DNA from 3 places in the Rhodococcoides sp. S146-33 genome. Region 2 is predicted to be linked to each of the others. Evidence: predicted binding sites of a transcription regulator. Region 2 holds the regulator's gene; each other region holds the start of a gene.
The links. The regulator LexA, encoded in region 2, represses DNA repair genes until DNA is damaged. The targets are predictions, from matches to a motif close to CGAACANNTGTTCG.
Positions count from the first base shown of each region.

Region 1: AC5WEY_RS03650 (HNH endonuclease signature motif containing protein) is a predicted target of LexA. The motif match lies at 2,593-2,606, and genes of this name have one in related genera.
Region 3: AC5WEY_RS20745 (HNH endonuclease signature motif containing protein) is a predicted target of LexA. The motif match lies at 2,155-2,168, and genes of this name have one in related genera.

Region 1 is NZ_JCAJWY010000001.1:762,340-766,453, reverse strand. Features, by position in the region: gene AC5WEY_RS03665 (class I SAM-dependent methyltransferase) at 1-503, shown strand, start outside; gene lppU (LppU family putative lipoprotein) at 500-1,102, opposite strand; gene AC5WEY_RS03655 (molybdopterin-dependent oxidoreductase) at 1,218-2,441, opposite strand; gene AC5WEY_RS03650 (HNH endonuclease signature motif containing protein) at 2,623-3,906, shown strand; gene AC5WEY_RS03645 (lipase family protein) at 3,967-4,114, shown strand, end outside.
Region 2 is NZ_JCAJWY010000002.1:1,100,035-1,104,148, forward strand. Features, by position in the region: gene AC5WEY_RS13700 (uracil-xanthine permease family protein) at 1-280, shown strand, start outside; gene AC5WEY_RS13705 (acyl-CoA dehydrogenase family protein) at 434-1,576, shown strand; gene lexA (transcriptional repressor LexA) at 1,647-2,324, opposite strand; gene AC5WEY_RS13715 (hypothetical protein) at 2,704-3,099, shown strand; gene nrdR (transcriptional regulator NrdR) at 3,201-3,665, shown strand; gene hrpA (ATP-dependent RNA helicase HrpA) at 3,677-4,114, opposite strand, start outside.
Region 3 is NZ_JCAJWY010000005.1:230,063-234,176, reverse strand. Features, by position in the region: gene dapD (2,3,4,5-tetrahydropyridine-2,6-dicarboxylate N-succinyltransferase) at 1-580, shown strand, start outside; gene AC5WEY_RS20745 (HNH endonuclease signature motif containing protein) at 668-2,140, opposite strand; gene AC5WEY_RS20740 (6,7-dimethyl-8-ribityllumazine synthase) at 2,449-2,901, opposite strand; gene AC5WEY_RS20735 (DUF1810 domain-containing protein) at 2,911-3,342, opposite strand; gene AC5WEY_RS20730 (MarR family winged helix-turn-helix transcriptional regulator) at 3,421-3,861, opposite strand; gene AC5WEY_RS20725 (SDR family oxidoreductase) at 3,922-4,114, shown strand, end outside.

The DNA of each region.
Region 1 (4,114 bases), on a different contig from region 2:
TGTCGCGATTCGAGGAGTGCGTAGTCGAGCCGGCGTCGTTCGATGTCGTCGCCGCCGCGCAGTCCTGGCATTGGGTGAACCACGAACAAGGAGCGGCAGTCGCGGCGCGCGCGTTGGTCCCGGGGGGAGCACTCCGGCTGTGGTGGAACATGCCGGGCGACCTCGACGGGCCGACGTGGGATGCGGTCAGAGCGGCCTACGACGCAACCGAACCCGACGCAGCACCGCTGCTTGCCCGATCTCTCGGTGCGCAATCGGAATCGACCGTTCCTCGGGCCGACGGCTTCGGTCCCTGGTCGTCCTCGACATACAGCTGGGTTCAGCGCTACACCGCGGACGAATTCTGTGCGATGGCTGCAACCTATTCGAGCCATCTGATTCTCGACGACGCGCGGCGCGACGAAGTGTTGAACGCAGTGCACGCGGCGATCACCGAGCACGGGCACGTGGACTATCACTACGTGACCCAGATGATGACAGCGAGGCGGGACGGAAAGGGCTAGGAGATCGTTGTGGTGCACACGACGAATTGCCGTGCGTCGTAAGCGAATCCGCCCTCAGGGCAGTCGTTGGGGTCAGCGGTACCGGTCTTGATCTCGGTGACCTGTTCGACGTCGGTCGCGCTGGGGTCGCTGCAGTCGACACGTGCGGGCTCGTCGATGCCGCCGGTGGGAACACTCATGCATCCGTCGACGACCCAATCGACGTCGAGGCACAGCGCGCCCTGCTCCACGCCGTCGAGAGTCTCGTAATACGTTTGATTCACGTCGGTGGGGCACTGCTCGTTCTGCTCGGCCTTGGCGATGACCTTGTAGTTCGATTCCATGCTGCCGCATTCGGCGTTCTCGATGGTGGCGGCCGTCATCGTCCCGCCGAGTCGGACGCATTGACCGATCTCGACGTCGATGTCGGTGGAGCCGCCGGCGTCGATGCCCTCCTGGCCCGAGACGTCGTCGGTGGTGGTGGCAGCGGCCGACGTCGAGGATGCGGTGGTGGTGTCTGCGGCAACGGCGTTGCCCGAGTCGGTCGACGAGCAGGCTGCTGCGAAGAACAGCGTGAACAGTGCACCCGCGGTAAGGAACCCTCTGGACAGTGCGTGCATCGTGGTGTGACCTTCTGGACTCATCCAGGCGAAGAAGTACTCCTTCGTCGGCAACCCCGCGGGCTACCGAAAAAAGATTCTTTACCATTCACCGAGATTTGGAAAGTTGTCGAAGTCACGAACGGAACACGATCGACGAGACCCACTTGGTGTTGTGCACGCCGGGCAGCGCAGGCACGATCACCCTCGCTGGGAAACCGTGATCGAGCGAGAGATCCACGCCGTTCACTTTCAACGCCAACAACGAATCGGGGTGTACTGCTTGATTTCCCTGAAGAACTGCGCGAGTGAAAGCGCCGTTCTGCTCGAGCGAGATCACCTCGGCCGATCGTGGTTCGGGTACACCCGCAAGGGCGGCGAGTTCCGCCAACGGGATGCCGGTCCACGTCTGAGTCGTCGACCACCCTTCGACGCAGGCGATGGGAAGTTCGGCAGTGCGTTGCGGCATCGACAGCAGCCTGCCGCGGGAGAGCACCACTGGAACGGAGTTCTCGGCTGCGCCGGCGACAGTCAGTTGCCAGTCGGCTCCGGTCTGTGCCTCGGTGATTCCTGCCGCTTCCGCGGTCCGATTGATCTGGAAGTCGTTGGGGCCATCGCCGTAGGAGCGACCGCGCGGCAGCAGAATCGCGGCCTTGCGTAGTACACCTCCGACCGTCTGGCCGACCGTCAGCACAGCCACGAAACCCATCCCAGCAGCTACCAATCCTATTGCGCCGCGGCGGTTCATCGTTGTCGTGGGACCCTGGTCGGGGGACTCGTTGCGGGCACGCAGCACGTCCATCAACGACTCGGACCGCAAGGTGCGCCACATCAACGGAACCTTGAGACCGAGGTGGACGAGGAATCCGGCGATGAACACCCAGGCACCGAAGTAGTGCGCCGCGTAGAAGTCGAAGCCGAACACGTAGTCGTACTGGATGTTGAGAACACCGGTGACGATCTCGAACAGCAGACCGCCGACGAGCGCCAACAGAGACAGTCGCTCGAGTGCGTGCGCAGGCGAACGAACCGGCGGCAACTCGACGAGCTTGGGCATCACAGACCACAGTTTTGCGATCACGAGCGGCACGATGATCAGACCCAAGCCGACATGTAGGCCCTGGGTGAGTTGATACAGCCAGGCGGGATCGGTCGGCCAGTCGAAGAACGGCAACCGCAGCCACCCGACGGCTCCCGGCATGGCCTGGCCGAACTGGGGACCGTACGCGATGTAGGAGAGCAGGCCGGTCACGATGACGATCGGTAGAGCTACAAGCAGCACCGCGCCGAACAGCGACGTCAACCACGTCCCGCGCAGCGGACTGCGAAAGCGCACGGGTGAGTTGCGGGCGTCGGCCATGTAGAGCATTCGCTGCCCCTCCGATGTCGGATGTCTCGTGGCCGGCTCCCCTGCCGGGCCCGCCGGTCGGCAACCAAGCTCGAAGACGTCCCCGCGGGGACGTTTTTCCTGTCTGTTTCGAGTTCTTGTCGGCGCCTTGCCATACCTTTGTCGAACATGCATTCGATGAATGGGGGCGTTCATGATCGACATGTCCGAGACGGGATCCGAGGCCGGGCGGATCGCACTGGATGACATCGCGACCGAGATCTGCGCGCTGGCCGGGCAGATAGCGGCAGCGTCGGCGCAGTACTTGATCCTGGTGGGCGAGTTCGATGCTCGACGCGGATGGGCGGGGTGGGAGGTTCGGTCGTGTGCGCACTGGTTGTCCTGGCGTGCGGGAGTCGATCTGCATACGGCCCGTGAGCAGGTGCGAGTCGCCAAGGCCATGCGAGAGTTGCCGTTGATCACCTCTGCTTACCTGAGCGGCACGGTGTCGTATTCGAAGGTGCGGGCAATGACGCGGGTGGCCACACCCGAGAACGAGGCGTCATTGCTGCAGAAGGCACTCGATGCACCGGCGGCGCATATCGAGCGCCTGTGCCGTGGCCTGAAGAGGGCGATGCGGCCCACCAGGGGTAACGGCGTCGACCTCGATCCATGCGTCGGGCGGTGGCGCTGGGACGAGGACGACGGCTCGCTCGTGCTGACGGCACGCTTTCGGCCCGAGGAAGGCAAGCGGCTTCTCGCGGCATTGACCAAGGCTGAGTACGAGCGCAAGCGAACCGAGGGCGAATCCGAGGGTGACCGGGCGGCCCCAGCGCCGCCCAACCCGGTGCCGGCGTTGGTCGCCATGGCCGAGATGGTCTGCGCTGCGCTGGATTCACCGGTCGTTTCACCGGCTGCGGAAGTGTTGGTGCACATCGGTGGCGTCGACGAAGCGGGTCACGATCATGCCCATTTCGACGACGGGCCAGGCCTCGACGACGAGACGCTTGCGCAGGTGCTGTGTTCTGCGGTCATGCGAACCGTCGGCCACGGCCGGCTGGGAAAAACTGTGCGCTGGAGTTCGACTGCCAAGGACCCGAGCCGAACGCAGTTGCGTCAGTTGATCATTCGAGATCGATGCTGCACGGTTCCCGGCTGCGGGCGCACCCGATTTCTGCATGCTCATCACGTCACGTACCGCTCACGGGGAGGTCCGACCTCACTCGACAATCTGGTCCTGCTGTGCGGCGAACATCATCGAGCGCTGCACGACGGATATTTCATCATCGAAGCCCTTGGAGATCAACGCTTCTCGTTTCACCACCCGTCAGGAATCGCGATGATTCACGCGCCGGCGATGTCCGGTGACGCGGACGAATTTCGGCGACGATACGACGGGATCGCACCCGACGCCATAGTCCCCAACTGGGGCGGAGAAGGCCTCGATCTGAGCTACGCGACCGATGTTCTGATCACCAACTGGCAGCAGGCTGCATGAAATGCGGCGATACAGGGCAAGTTAGTGTGACGAAGAGACTCGGACAAGAAGCGGTGGGATATGAGCGTCGACAGATCGATGGAGGACGAACAGTCCTGGCCGGTGGAACGATGGCCGAGCCGCGACGACGCGACCAGGCCCGAGGACGATCCGTTCTACGCCGCACCCGAGGGCTACGAAGCGGCCCTGCCGGGGACGATCCTCAAGG
Region 2 (4,114 bases):
CTTCACCGTTCCCGACGGGGTCATCGGCGGGGCAACACTGGTTCTGTACGGACTCATCGGGCTGCTGGGCGTTCGCATCTGGACCGACGCCAAGGTGGACTTCGCCGATCCGGTCAACCTGATCGTCGTTGCCGCGGCACTGGTCGCGGGTATCGGCGACCTCACGCTGTCGGTCGGTTCGGTCGAACTCGGCGGAATCGCGTGGGGTTCGCTCGGCATTCTGGTCGGTTATCCGATCGTTTCGGCGCTCGCGAAAAGTACCGCGTCTCGGCGGACGTAGCGGGGGCGGTCACGGATCGCGCACGTTTTGGTCATCGACCCCCGGTGCACCGCGAAAGTAGTCTTGAACGGTGACGTCAGTCGCACCGACGACCGCGCTGTGACACCCCTTTCTCGCGGTCGACGACGGTGCGCACCGAACAAGGAGATCTGCGTGGAACGCACACTTTTCGAGCCCGAGCACGAACTGTTCCGGGAGTCGTACCGGAAGTTTCTCGAACAGCACGTAGCCCCCAATCACGCGAAGTGGGAAGAGCAGAACATCGTCGACCGCGGCGTCTGGGTCGAGGCCGGCAAGCAGGGCTTCCTCGGAACGGCCGCACCGGAGGAGTTCGGTGGCGGTGGCGTCAAGGACTTCCGCTACAACGCAATCGTCACCGAGGAAACCACCCGCGGCGGCTACAGCGGCATCGGCTTCACCCTGCACAACGACGTCGTCGCGCCGTACTTCATCGAGTTGGCGAACGACGAACAGAAGCAGCGCTGGCTCCCCGGATTCTGCTCGGGTGAGCTGATCACCGCGATTGCCATGACCGAGCCGGGCACCGGAAGCGACCTGCAGGGCATCAAGACCAAGGCCGTTCGCGACGGCGACGACTGGGTACTGAACGGATCGAAAACGTTCATTACTAACGGAATCAACGCCGATCTGATCATCGTCGTGGCGTGCACCGACCCCGAGAAGGGTGCCCAGGGCTTCAGCCTGCTGGTCGTGGAGCGCGACATGCCAGGTTTCGAGCGCGGCCGCAATCTCGACAAGATCGGGATGAAGGCCCAGGACACCGCCGAACTCAGCTTCACGGACGTTCGCGTGCCCGCAGCCAATCTGCTCGGTGAAGAAGGCATGGGCTTCATCTACCTCATGCAGAATCTTCCGCAGGAACGGCTCTCGATCGCTGTTGTCGCCGCCGCGGCCATGGAATCGGCCCTGGACATGACCATCCAGTACTGCCGAGATCGCAAGGCCTTCGGTAAGTCGATCGGCAAGTTCCAGAACACCCGCTTCGTGTTGGCGGAGTTGGCCACCGAAACCACCGCCACCCGCATCATGGTCGACAAGTTCATCGAACTGCTCAACGATGGCAAGTTGACCGTGCAGGAAGCCGCCATGGCGAAATGGTGGACCACCGAGAACCAGGTCAAGCTGATCGACCGGTGCCTGCAGTTGCACGGCGGCTACGGCTACATGAAGGAATATCCGATCGCCAAGGCCTACATGGATTCTCGGGTGCAGACCATCTACGGTGGCACGACCGAAATCATGAAAGAGATCATCGGCCGCGGATTGAATCTATGATCCGCTGATCCGAAAAGCACGAGGGCCGCAGCACACTGTGCTGCGGCCCTTCGCGTTTCGGTGCTGTTCTCTACAGCTTGCGCATCACGGTGACGACCTTGCCGAGGATGGCAGCGTTGTTTCCCGGAATCGGCTCGAACAGCGGGTTGTGCGGCAGCAGCCACACCTCGCCCTTCGACCGCTTGAACGTCTTGACGGTCGCTTCACCGTCGATCATCGCCGCCACGATGTCTCCGTTGTCTGCCACGGATTGCTGACGAACCACCACCCAGTCGCCGTCACAGATGGCTGCATCGATCATCGACTCGCCCACGACCTTGAGCAGGAACAGCGAACCCTGACCGACCAGCTCGCGGGGGAGCGGAAACACGTCCTCGACGGCTTCCTCGGCCAGGATCGGTCCACCGGCGGCAATTCGTCCCAGAACCGGCACGAACGTCGGCGTCGGCAAGCGATCCTGTTCCTCGGACGATCCGTCGACCGCGGCAGCAGCCTGATCGGCCTGTACCTCGTCGAGTCCGCGGACGTCGACCGCGCGAGGGCGGTTGGCGTCGCGCCGCAGGAATCCTTTTCGCTCCAGAGTGCGCAACTGATGGGCAACGGACGACGTCGACGTCAGGCCGACGGCATCACCGATCTCACGAATGCTGGGCGGGTAGCCGCGCTCGGTCACCGAAGCTCGGATGACCTCGAGCACCTTTCGCTGTCGCTCCGTCAGGCCGGCGCTGATGTCGGTGCCGACTTCCATGGCCTTGGGCGTCGGTTCCGCGGCAGGCTTCCCTGCGGCGGCCTTCGTAGGCACGGACGTGGTCGCCTTGGAACCGGTCGTCTTGGAACCCGTGGTCGACCTCGTCGAGGTCTGGTCCTTCATGCTGTCGGCCTCCTGCTGGTGTCCTGGATCCGGTCTGCGTGGTTCGGTCTGCGCGGACTGGAGTTGATGGTGTCGACTCGTGTGGCGTGTGGTTTCTGACACGAATCTAGCGTGTATCAGCTGTTGAATCAAACATCTGTTCGACTCGTGTCGCGTTTTCTGCAGACTTTGTCGGAGGCTCGTGATAGAACTTCGAACAAGCGTCCATCGAACGCCTGATCGAACAATCGATCCAACGAGCGAAGACGAGGTTCCGATGACCATCATCACCGATCGCCCCACCACCGCAGGTGTCCGTAGCCGGTCCACTGTCGTCGAACGTCGTCGCCGTGCTCGTCCTGCGTTGCGGAGCTCCATCGCGATGCGCGGTGCGTACACGACTCCGTGCCTGCCGGTTCTGGAGTCGTCCTGGACCGATGTCACCGACCGCGAGGCAGCCGATCGCGACTTCGACGAGACCTCGGCGCACTTCGCCGGTCAGCCGGTCCGGCTGCGATCGCTGGTGCTGTGGGTGCTCGCAGCCGTCGTCGTTGCCGGTGGCCTGATCGGCATCGCGAACCTACGAGCCGATGCGCCCGGCGCTGGGGTGCAGCCCGCAGGCGTCGTCGAGGTTCACGACGGTGCCGTGGTCGAGTACGCGCCCGGCAGATGACCACCGGCCCCATCGCACACGCCGATGACTGAGTATCCTCGACTGATTGCTCCGACACGCATGTTCGATGTCGGCGCATCGGCTACGACGGAGGCTCCTTCATGCATTGCCCGTTCTGCAGGCATCCCGACTCACGCGTGGTCGATTCGCGTGAGATGGACGAGGGGCAGGCAATTCGGCGTCGTCGCTCCTGCCCGGAATGCGGTCGGCGATTCACCACCGTCGAGGCCGCCGTGCTCGCAGTCGTGAAGCGGAGCGGAGTGACCGAACCGTTCAGCCGTGAAAAAGTCGTCAAAGGAGTGCGCAGGGCCTGCCAGGGCAGAGATGTCGACAACGACGCGCTGAATCTCTTGGCTCAGCAGGTGGAAGACGCCATTCGTGCCGCCGGCTCCGCCGAAATTCCCAGTAACGAGGTGGGGTTGGCCATTCTCGGTCCGCTACGCGACCTCGACGAGGTCGCGTATCTGCGATTTGCGTCCGTGTATCGCTCGTTCAGTTCGGCCGAGGATTTCGAGAAAGAAATCCACGAACTGCGCAAGCACCGCGAATCTGCGGACATCGACTGACGGTTCGACCTTCAGCGGGCCTCATCCGCGATTGCCTTCTCGATGCGTTTCTCCGAGACCGGATACGCAGTCCGAATTCCTTGCGCGAACAGCCCTACCCGCAATTCTTCGATCATCCAGAACAGCTCCTGCACGCCAGCGCTGTTCTTTCGGCCCTCCGGAAGCGAATCCAGCAGCCGCCCATACGAGGCGTAGACGCGGTCGAGTACGTCCATCGCGGCCGCATCACGGCCTGCGCTGCTCGGAAGTGTGGCCAACCTCTTGGTCGCCGCAGCGAGGTATCGCGGCAGGTCTGCCAGCCTGCGTGAACCGAATTCGGTGACGAACCCGCGAAAGATCAAGCCGTCGAGCTGTTCCCGAACATCGTCGGCGGGCTCACCCGAGGACACCTGTAGCTGCGCCGACAGCGCGAGAGCTGCCGTCAGCACGGGACGCACCAGGGCCAGCAC
Region 3 (4,114 bases), on a different contig from region 2:
CTTCGAGACGGTGCGCGCGAAGCTTCGCGCACGCGGCCACGTGACCGTGTACGGCGTCGACAAGTTCCCGCGTCTGGTCGACTACGTCGTTCCCACCGGAGTTCGTATCGCCGACGCCGATCGTGTGCGCCTCGGTGCCCATTTGGCCAGCGGAACGACGGTCATGCACGAGGGCTTCGTCAACTTCAACGCAGGCACGCTCGGTAACTCGATGGTCGAGGGACGGATTTCGGCAGGCGTGGTGGTGGGCGACGGTTCCGACGTCGGCGGCGGCGCGTCGATCATGGGCACACTCTCCGGCGGTGGCAAGAACGTCATCTCTGTCGGGAAGAGCTGCCTCCTCGGTGCCAACTCCGGACTCGGCATCTCCCTCGGTGACGATTGCGTCGTCGAGGCGGGTCTCTACATCACCGCGGGAACGAAGGTCAGCGGACCGGATGGAACTGTGGTGAAGGCGGCGACGCTGACCGGGAAGTCCAACCTACTGTTCCGTCGCAACTCGCTGTCGGGTGCGGTCGAGGTGGTGCCGTGGAAGGGCACCGGCGTCGAGCTGAATGCGGCGTTGCACGCCAACGACTGAGAGCTAGGTCTCGAAATCGGTTGACCGCTAGCCTCTTCCAGCCCCGCACCGTGTTCTCGGTGCGGGCCTGAATTGTTTTATGTGGTCTCACGCGATGTGGGGGCCGGCTCGAGCGTGGGATTGTCGGGGTTGTCGGTACGGGTCGACGGTCGCCGGGGGTATGAACCAGGGATGGTTGTCGGTACCGATGAACACCTCCCAGTCACTGTGATGGATGAGTCGGTGATGAAATCCGCACAGTAGGACGAGGTTGTTCATGTCGGTGGGGCCGCCGTCGGTCCAGTGCCAGATATGGTGTCCCTCTGTCCAGGCGGCGGGTTTGCCGCAGCCGGGGAAGGCGCAGCCGTGATCGCGGGCTGTGAGGGCGCGTTTCTGTTTCGCGTTGACGGTGCGGGCGGTGCGGGCGAGGTTGATCGGGGAACCGTTCTCGTCCATGACAATGGCGGTCAGGATGCAGTCGCAGGCCAGTTGGCGGGAGGTCTCGCGGGAGAGCGGTCCCATCCAGGGGAGCCATCCGACGGTGGTGCCGTCACCGAACAAGTCGCGATACGCGCCACGGTCCGCTGAGGGGCCGGTCGAGCTGTCGCATCCATCGCCACCGCAAAAATCGCCGCTGCCGCTGCCACTGTCGCAACCATCGCCGCTGCCGCTGCCGCAATCATCGCTGCTGCTGCCGTCGCCATCATCATCATCACCGCCGCCGCTGCCGCTGCAGTCGGGTTCGGTTGCGGTGCTGTCGTTCTCGTAGTTCGAGTCAGAGTCGCTGTCGGTGTCGGTGTCGGTGTCGGTGTTCATGGTGCGGCGCAGGTTGGTGAGGTCGCGCAATGTGATGTGAAGGTTGACGTGCGGCTTCTCTCCACCCTCGGTCGGCCGGTTACTGGAGGCGAGGTAGCGGTCGAGGATGTGTGCGAAGGCGTCGGCTCGGCGCCTCGCGGGGCTGCGTTCGTCGGGGGTGCCGTCGGTGGCGGGGCGAGGTTCGGTCAACGGCGAGAGGGCGGTGAGGAATTTTTCTCCGGTGATCGCATCGAAATCCATCTTCGCCACGAGACGCCCGTTGAGGGTGGTGGAGGCGAAGAGTTCGTTGCGGTCGGTGTCGTCGGGTGGTTTCTTGTCGCCGTAGGTGTCGTGGAGTGTGGTGATCGCGGCGCGCAGTGGTCCGGTGCGGGCTTCGGGTCCGGTGGCGGCGGTCAGCAGTGCTGCTCGGGCGAGGTCCTGGCCTTCTTGGGGGAGGTTTTTCGGTGGGGTTTCGGCGAAGGTGAGGATCAGGGCGGCGTGGTCGATGGAGATGCTGCCGGTGTTGACGGCGTCGGCGATGTCGGGGAAGTTCTTCAGTCCGCGGGCGAGGGCGACGATCTTGGTGGCTTTACCGGGGCTGAGCAGGGTGGTGGAGGTGAGCCAGCCGGCGGGTCCGGGGAAGCCAAGCTTCTCCCGTGAGACGCGGGTGTCGATTTCGGCGACGAGCGCGATCCGGTGGGCTTCGAGCACTTGAATGTCATGGGAGGCCGCGGTGGCGGCGGCGAGGAGCTCTGCTTCGCTCAGTTGCCAGATCGCGGTGGTCATGAGGTGAAGTGTATCGAACATGTATTCGACTGGCAATGATAGTGGAATCGAAAACTATTGCCCTGCATAAAGATTCGGGAAAGCAAACCTGTCGGCAGTCCGTGGTATTGGTCGGCCCATCCGTCACACATCACGCGTCGAGTCCAGTCGAGCCGAGCGTTGGGGTCGGACGAGTACCGATCCTCGAGGACCGACAGGCGCTCGAAGTCTTCGCGCATAGTGCCGCACTCGCGGCAATGAAAGATCGGTTCTTGCACTTCGAGTTCCGCGAGTAAAGAACGAAGCCGCGGAGCAGAGCGGCGACCAGCTCAGCCGATGGTTCCCAGCGACGCCAGGGTCTTGACGACAGCTCTCGCCGCCTCCGCGCCCTTGGTTTCGAGGTGCGCCGTGAAGAAGGCGTTGTGGTCGGCGTGCTCGTGGAAATGGTGGGGAGTGAGCACCACCGAGAACACCGGGACGTCGGTATCGAGCTGCACCCGCATGAGACCGTCGATGACTGCGGTCTCGACGAAGTCGTGTCGATAGATTCCGCCGTCGACAACCAGTGCGGCGGCGACAATCGCCGAGTACTTCCCAGTTCTGGCGAGCCGCTGCGCGTGCAGCGGGATTTCGAACGCGCCGGGCACCTCGAAAACGTCGACCGTGGCATCGTGACCGAGCTGCTCGAGTTCGGCGGCGAATCCCACTCGCGCGCGGTCGACGATGTCCAGGTGCCAGCTGGCGTGAACGAAGGCAATGGATCCGGCGAGTGGAGTCGTCATGGTGCGATGCTAGCGGTACCGCTCGTCGAGCAAGTCGAGTGTTCTGCCATCGGATTCACCGTCGAAATACTTGCGCAACACTTCGTCGAAAATGGACGTGCCCTCGGTAGCTTCGGCGAACAGCGTCATGGACGAGTGCAGCTTCAGATTGTCCGGGTAGCCGAAAATCTCGTCGACCGTCCGGCCCTCGATAGCAACGGTCAGCCGAGCTGCCTTGTTCAGGCGTGGCCCCAGCACCTCGTGAGACAAGTACAGTTCCGCCTCGGTCAGATCGGCGATACCGAAGTGCTGGGCAGTTGCACTGCGGCCCAGCCCCGCCAGCTGCGGGAACACGAACCACATCCAGTGCGTCTGCTTACGTCCCGCCTTCAGCTCCTTCGTCACTGCATTCCAGACGGGGTCTTGGGCGTCCACGAAGCGTTGCAGGTCGTATTCGGTCATGCCACTCAACCTAACGGGGAGCCACGCGTCGAATGGTCGACGGTCGCGCAACACGAGCGTGCGGCCCGACAACGATGATCAGCGGTCGCCTGCTGACAGCGTGAGACCGACGAGGATGCGCTCGAATTCCGTTCGCTCGGAGGCCGGGATCGCGTCGAGCAGATGCCGTCGGACCGCCTCGGCGTGAATGGGCCGAGCACGTACGACGGCATCGCGTCCTGCCGCAGTGAGAACTACCTCCACTCCCCCGTCGACCGGACGCCGAGTGATGAGTCCGCGGTCGGCCATTCGGGTCAGATGATGCGACAGCCGACTGCGATGCCACTCGAGCATCGCCGCCAAGGCGCTCTGCCGCAGCACCCCCTGCCCTAGCTCGTGCACTCGGGTCAGAACCGCGAAGTCCTGGTCCGACAAACCAGTTTCGTCCGCAATCGCCGCCGTGACACGAGTCCACACGGTGTCCTGCGCCCGCTTCCATACGTGCCACAGCGCCATCTCGGATTCGTTCAACAGCGTCATTGCGCCAGCCTATCCACCCTGCTGTTGACATGACAACACAACCGAGCGCATTGTGTTGACATGACAACACACACCGCTCTCGTCACGGGCGCCAACCGAGGCATCGGCCTTGCCATCGTCCGCGGCCTCGCCGCCCATGGCTTTGTCGTCTATTTGGGCTCGCGAGATCTCGCCGGGGGCGTCGCAGCGGCCACCGGGATCGACGGAGACATCCGCCCCATTCGGCTCGATGTCACCTCGGCCGACGACATCG